Regions from separate parts of the Fictibacillus sp. B-59209 genome, predicted to be linked through region 3. Evidence: riboswitches for the same ligand, from Rfam matches in the RefSeq annotation. Region 3 holds a riboswitch; each other region holds the start of a gene.
The links. A riboswitch is a leader RNA that binds a small molecule or an ion and turns the genes downstream of it on or off. The one in region 3 is predicted to bind S-adenosylmethionine.
Positions count from the first base shown of each region.

Region 1: another riboswitch for S-adenosylmethionine. It lies ahead of P4361_RS12400 (bifunctional homocysteine S-methyltransferase/methylenetetrahydrofolate reductase); the one in region 3 lies ahead of mtnK (S-methyl-5-thioribose kinase).
Region 2: another riboswitch for S-adenosylmethionine. It lies ahead of P4361_RS02855 (homocysteine synthase); the one in region 3 lies ahead of mtnK (S-methyl-5-thioribose kinase).

Region 1 is NZ_JARMMC010000017.1:28,485-30,753, reverse strand. It holds gene P4361_RS12405 (MBL fold metallo-hydrolase) at 1-513, opposite strand, end outside; SAM riboswitch class I at 627-739, shown strand; gene P4361_RS12400 (bifunctional homocysteine S-methyltransferase/methylenetetrahydrofolate reductase) at 836-2,269, shown strand, end outside.
Region 2 is NZ_JARMMC010000005.1:105,853-108,121, forward strand. It holds gene P4361_RS02850 (helix-turn-helix transcriptional regulator) at 1-186, shown strand, start outside; SAM riboswitch class I at 531-636, shown strand; gene P4361_RS02855 (homocysteine synthase) at 941-2,245, shown strand.
Region 3 is NZ_JARMMC010000018.1:506,355-508,623, reverse strand. It holds gene mtnK (S-methyl-5-thioribose kinase) at 1-975, opposite strand, end outside; SAM riboswitch class I at 1,057-1,210, opposite strand; gene P4361_RS15440 (carbon-nitrogen family hydrolase) at 1,303-2,100, opposite strand; gene P4361_RS15435 (pyridoxal phosphate-dependent aminotransferase) at 2,186-2,269, shown strand, end outside.

The DNA of each region.
Region 1 (2,269 bases), on a different contig from region 3:
CTGAGCAGGGACGAACGTGAGCGACAGCCCCTTTTCAGAAAAGTTATCCCACCAATTAGCTTCGAATACCTTCTCATATCCTTTTTTCTGAAACATTGATTTCAAACCTGCTGGCACGTAAAAGGAAATATCTCCTGTCAGATTTTTAATACTTGGAAAGTCAAGGTGGTCGTAGTGGCCATGGGAGATGAGGACGAGATCGATCTCTGGCAGGTGGCTGATGGGAATTCCGGGATCAGTCAGCCGCTTTTGCAGCCCCATCTTTTTTGCCCAGACAGGATCGGTCAGAATATTGCATCCGCCCATCTGAATGAGAAAAGTAGAATGGCCGATCCATGTGATGGAATGATGCTGCCGGTTTTCTTTTAATCTGCTGATCTCCTTTTTCGGGCTTTGCGGAATCTGCTGAGCTAAATCTTTTTTGTTGCCGCGCCTTTCTCTTCTCCACCGCAGCAAATCTTTAAATGTATGTGTGTTTTGTATCCCGTCAAGGTTGGTATACTTATTCTTCATTATAGGAGTCCCCCTTTGATAAAAACTCAACCATTTTTTTCATTTGAAAAAGCTATTGAAATCTTCCAACAATTATTGTAAGGTATAGAGAATTAATTTTATAGCTATTTGGTTTCTTATCCAGAGAGGTTAAGGGAATGGCCCGTTGACACCTCAGCAACCTTCAGCTCTGCAGCTGAAAAGGTGCTAAGTCCAACAAGTTCGAATCGAACTTGGAAGATAAGAAGAATGACCTCGAACTTTCAAAGTCTTCTTCTTTAAGAAGGCTTTTTTTATTTTATTGGGCCGCTGGAAGATACCGAACTAACAGGAGGACCGCATAATGGGATTATTGAAAGATCTTGAAGACAAAATCTTGATTGCCGATGGGGCAATGGGAACACTTCTCTACTCGTATGGAACGGATTGCTGTTTTGAGCAGCTGAATCTGACGCACCCTGATCAGATTCAGTCCATCCACCAGGCTTACATACAGGCCGGTGCAGATGTCATTCAGACCAATACGTACAGCGCCAACTATATTAAACTGCAAAGATATGGATTGGAGGAGCAAGTCAAAGAGCTGAATAGTGCGGCTGTAAGACTTGCAAAAAAAGCAGCTGCCAATGAAGCGTATGTACTGGGAACCATCGGAGGAATCCGTGGAACGGGCCCAAGCTCACTTACGATTGAAGAAATAAAGAGAAGCTTTAGGGAACAGCTCTACTGTCTTCTGTTGGAAGGAGTGGATGGCCTTCTTCTTGAGACCTTTTACGATTTGGAAGAATTGGAAACCGTTCTTGAAATTGCACGCAGCCAGACCAGCATTCCGATCATCTCGCAGATTTCTTTGCAGGAAGTCGGTATTCTAAACGACAGAACACCCATCAATACAGCGATTAGACGCCTTGAAGATTTAGGAGCGGATGTCGTAGGGCTGAATTGCCGTCTTGGGCCCTTTCATATGATCAAGACACTTGAGGAAGTGGAAATTCCCAAGCATGCCTATCTTTCCTCTTATCCGAATGCAAGTCTTCCTTCCTATGTGGACGGAAAATTTCAGTATGAAGGAGATGCGGAGTATTTCAAGAACAGTGCTTCACTTTTCAGAAACCAAGGCATCCGCCTGCTCGGAGGCTGCTGCGGAACAACTCCTGCTCATATTGAGGCTTTCGCTGAAGAGCTTCATGGACTGAAGCCTGTTACCGAAAAGGAAGTCAGACAGCGCCCAGAGCCTATTGCCGTTGTTGAAACGAGGCAGAAACCTGGGATTTCCCTGCCTGATATTCTAAAAGAAAGGCGATCGGTCATCGTTGAGCTTGATCCTCCCCGCAAGCTTGATACCTCCCGTTTTTTTGAAGGAGCAAAGGCATTGAAAGAAGCCGGGGCAGATGCCATTACGCTTGCAGACAACTCGTTGGCATCACCAAGAATCTGCAATACCTCCCTATCTTCTTTGGCTAAGGCACGGACTGGAGTCCAGCCGATCGTTCATCTCGCTTGCCGAGACCGGAATATTATCGGTCTGCAGTCTCATCTCATGGGGCTGCATACACTCGGACTTCACGATATTTTGGCAATTACCGGGGATCCGGCAAAGGTAGGCGATTTTCCGGGAGCTTCAAGCGTCTATGATGTTACCTCCATAGAACTGATCAAAATGATCAAACAGTTTAACGAAGGGGTTTCACTTTCCGGAAAAGACTTGGGACAAAAAACGCAATTTACCGTCGGTGCCGCCTTTAATCCAAATGTGAAGTCACTGGAAAGAGCGGTT
Region 2 (2,269 bases), on a different contig from region 3:
CAGTATGAATTAAAAGAATTCAACTGCCCGATTGCCAAAGTAGCAAATGAATATCAGAATGCCTGCTCATGTGAGCTTTCTTTATTCCAGAGAATGCTCGGTACAGACCATGTGGAACGCACAGAATGTCTTGCTAAAGGCGGCTCGTATTGCAAATATTTGATTTCCGAAGAGAAAAACGCATAAACCCTACTGGCTGATCCGCCAATAGGGTTTATTTTTTTGTTGGATTTTTACGATCATCCGCCCTCTATTCTTTCCTTCTGTTGTCGTAAGAAGGACGTCAGGTAGAGCTCTTCGAGGGTGATCTCTTTTTCCATCGTCTCGCTGGCCACACTTTTTCTCTTACTGGAGCAGGGCAGAAGACCGATATGGTATTGCTGACTGCAGCAGAAAATAAAAAATGCAAAGTTTCGAACATCGGCCAGGGGGAGCGTGCCAAAAACTTTGCCACTTCCTTATCGTGAAAAAAAGGGTTGACTTCAACATTAAAGTTCAGTATTATTCAAAATAACTTAATATTCAGATGTATCTTATCCAGAGAGGTGGAGGGACTGACCCGATGAAACCCGGCAACCAGCAGAAATGCATGGTGCTAATTTCAGCAGAACACGCAAATGTTCTGAAAGATGAGAGCCGACGGTGAAAACTGCGACCTCTTCTTTTAGAAGAGGTCTTTTTGATTGTCCAGCTTCAGTGCCCAATGCTGAAAACGAACTTGAGTTTTCAGCTAAGGTCCTTGATAGATGAAAAGTAAGACTTTCTTTTCATCCTTAGTCATCTTCGTTCTTCTCCCTCAACACAAAAAACGTGTTGCTTGAGAAGAACTCAAGCGCTTCTCGGACCTTAGCAGGGCACTTCAGCTTTTCTTGTTGGCTAACATTTTACTCAGATCCTTGCCTCTGTTTAAACCACTACATTTTAGAAGGAGAGATTGAACATGAGTGAAGAAAGAGAATATGGTTTTGAGACGGTTTCATTGCACGAGGGACAGAAAGTAGATCCGACAACAGGCGCGAGAGCGGTTCCTATTTACCAGACAACGTCTTATCAATTCAACAGTACGGAGCACGCAGCCAACCTTTTTGGTTTAAAAGAGTTTGGGAACATTTACAGCCGAATCATGAATCCGACACAGGATGCGTTTGAACAGACGATTGCAAAGCTAGAAGGCGGTGTTGGAGCGCTGGCGGTTGCATCCGGCCAGGCGGCGATTACGTATTCCATTTTAAACATAGCGGGAGCAGGTGACGAAATTGTAGCGTCTGGCTCTCTATATGGCGGAACGTATAACTTGTTTGCGAATACACTTCCGAAGCTCGGAATCAATTTTAAATTTGCAGAAGTGGATAACCTTCAATCCTTCCGTGATGCCATTACTGAAAAGACAAAAGCGGTTTACATCGAGACGATCGGGAATCCGAAAATTGACGTGGCAGATATCTCAGCCATTGCAGAAATTGCTCATGAAGCAGGGGTTCCGCTTATCGTAGACAATACGTTTGCAACACCATATCTTTGCCGTCCGATCGAGTATGGAGCAGACATTGTCGTTCATTCCGCTACAAAATTCATTGGCGGACACGGCACATCGATTGGAGGATTAATTATAGATTCCGGTAAGTTTGATTGGACGAACGGCAAATTCCCAGGACTTACGGAGCCGGATGAAAGCTATAATGGCGTCGTTTATACGGAAGCAGTCGGACCGCTGGCTTATATTATCAAGGCGCGTGTCCAATTGCTCAGAGACCTCGGTTCTTGCGTATCACCGTTTAACTCCTTCCTCTTTATTCAAGGGCTTGAAACGCTGGCCCTGCGTGTAGAACGGCATAGTGAAAATGCCCTGAAGGTGGCGAAATACTTAAAAGAACATCCTGCTGTGGACTGGGTGAACTATCCTGGATTAGAAGATAACAAGTATAATGAGCTGGCGCAGAAATATTTGCCTAAAGGTGCTGGTGCCATCCTCACTTTCGGTGTAAAAGGCGGGGTAGAAGAAGGAAGAAAGCTCATTGAAAGTGTGAAGTTATTCTCTCACTTGGCGAATGTCGGTGATTCTAAATCATTAATCATCCATCCGGCAAGCACTACGCATCAGCAGCTGACAGAGGAAGAGCAGCTTAGAGCAGGAGTATCGCCTGAGATGGTAAGGCTGTCGGTGGGCATTGAAACGATTGATGATATTATCTATGATCTCGAGCAGGCACTAGCGGTCATCAGTCCGGTTCCAAGCGGCCAGTAATTGTTATGTTCAATAAACACCCTT
Region 3 (2,269 bases):
AGGAAGTTTGGTTGCAGACTCTACACCCTCTGTTTTCCACAGTTCTCTGTAACGGGCAGTGAAGGTTTCCCAAGTGTCTTTGATCACGCTGAGCAAATAGCTCTGATATTCTTCGCGCCTAAGAGAGTCAGAGATATGAAAGGACTGTGAGGCATGATTCAATGCAATATTGGCAAAAAAGTGGGCGATATCAAAGCCTTGAGGCCCATAATAAGCAAACTCGGAATCTATTAATTTTGTAGAAGTTTCGGTAACGAAAATACTTCCGGTATGGAGGTCACCATGCAACAGAGCCTCTGCACGCGTCAAAAATTTATATTTTAGAGAGGCAGCTCTCTGTTTGAGGAGAGTATCACTCCATAGTTCGGAAACGGCCTCCTTCAGCTCGGAAGGAAAATCGTTGGTGTCGATGTCATAAAACGGGTCAGTAAATACAAGGTCTTCGGTAATCTTGCAGAGTTCAGGGTTTGTAAACGTCTGGACAAGCTCTTTCTTCTCGAAAGGATGCAAGTAAAAATCACTCGTATAGAACAGGCTTTTGGCAATAAATGTGCCGATGTGCTGTGCGAGATGAGGATATTTGACCCCTTCGATCAGACCTTTCCGCAGAATCACGTGAGAAGATAAGTCTTCCATTACAGTGAGAGCGAGATCCTGGTCTGTATAAAAAACTTCTGGAACATGCTCAGGAGCAAATTCTGCTGATTTTATTAAAGAGCTGCTTTCAATCCTTGCCCTGTCCAGTGTAAGCGGCCAGCTTTCTCCCACGACTTTGGCATAGGGAAGTGCCTGCTTTACGATAATGGATTTACCTGTATCTTCTTCGATTAGCCGAAAAACAAGGTTAAGATTACCGTCACCAATCTCATTGACTTTAATGTTTTGATAATCAGATAACAGTTCGAGTTTTTGTGCCAGCTCCACCACGGTTTGTTCATTCAGTCGTTCGTAAGATTGTTTGAGGGTTGTTGCCATCTATACTACCTCCGGAATATTTTGTATGTAAAAAGGCCTCTTTTCTGTAAGAAAAGAGGCCTGGATGTATAGTTTCCACGCCTCTTATCTTGCAAAACAAAGTTTTGCTGGAATTAGCACCGTGCCATACTGGATCTCCAGGCTTCTAGTAATAGACGCCCCATTTCACAATGGTATTACGGTCGGTTGCTGGGTTTCATCGGGCCAAATTCCCTCCACCTGCTCTTGATAAGAGACAACAAATATAAAATTGTTAGAAAAAACAGAATGCAATAATAATTTACAATGGCAATCATACAATCTTATCCATTGTCTGTCAAATCTTTTTTAATAAAATTCTGGACGTCTGTCTTCAAACACAGGGATTCTGTTTCTTACTTCTTCAACAAGATCAGTGTCGACCTCAGCAAACAAAATGGTCTCTTCTTCTCCGTCTGTCTCTGCAATAATTTCTCCCCAGGGATCAATGACCATCGTGTGACCTGCGAAAGTGTTGTTCTTATCACTGCCGACCCGGTTGCATGCCACAACGTAGCATTGGTTCTCAATGGCTCTTGTTATTAGCAGGTTCCGCCAGTGGCTCAGCCGCTGCGCCGGCCACTCGGCAGGAACAAACAGGATAGAGGCGCCTTCAAGAATATGGGCGCGAATCCATTCAGGGAAACGGATATCATAGCAGATGACACCGGCAGCAGGAACGTTTTCCAGCATGAAATTTCCTTTGCGGGAGCCCGGAGCAATATATTTTTCTTCCTGCATTAGCCGGATCAGATGGAGTTTACTGTATTCGCCGGTCTGCTCACCTTTTCGGTTAAAGGCATACATGGTGTTATAGATTCCTTCATCCGTTTTCTTAGCGATGGAACCTGCAACAATGTTCACTTGGTATTTGCTGGCAAGGCCGCTCATTAATCGTTTGATCTCATCGCCGTTTGTATCTCCTATCTCATCTAACCTTTCTAGATCATAGCCTGTAGTCCACAGTTCAGGAAGAACAATCACATCAGGTTTTTTCATTGCTGCCTGTTCAATTCTTTCTGAAGCCCTCTTAATATTTTCCTTGGGATTGCCAAGCTGAATATCCATTTGAATCGCTGCAACAGTAAGTTTCATGCTATCCTCCATTAAAACGTTTTGACAGATTTTAATTAAGCGTATAACATAATTGATTAGAATTTCAAGAAAATTACGAAAGACAGGATGTGTAACCGTGAAACAATTTCAGCAAGCAGAAGCTTTATCGCGGCTGCCCGAACAATTTTTTGCAAAGCTGGTAGCCAAGGTGAGTGCTGCT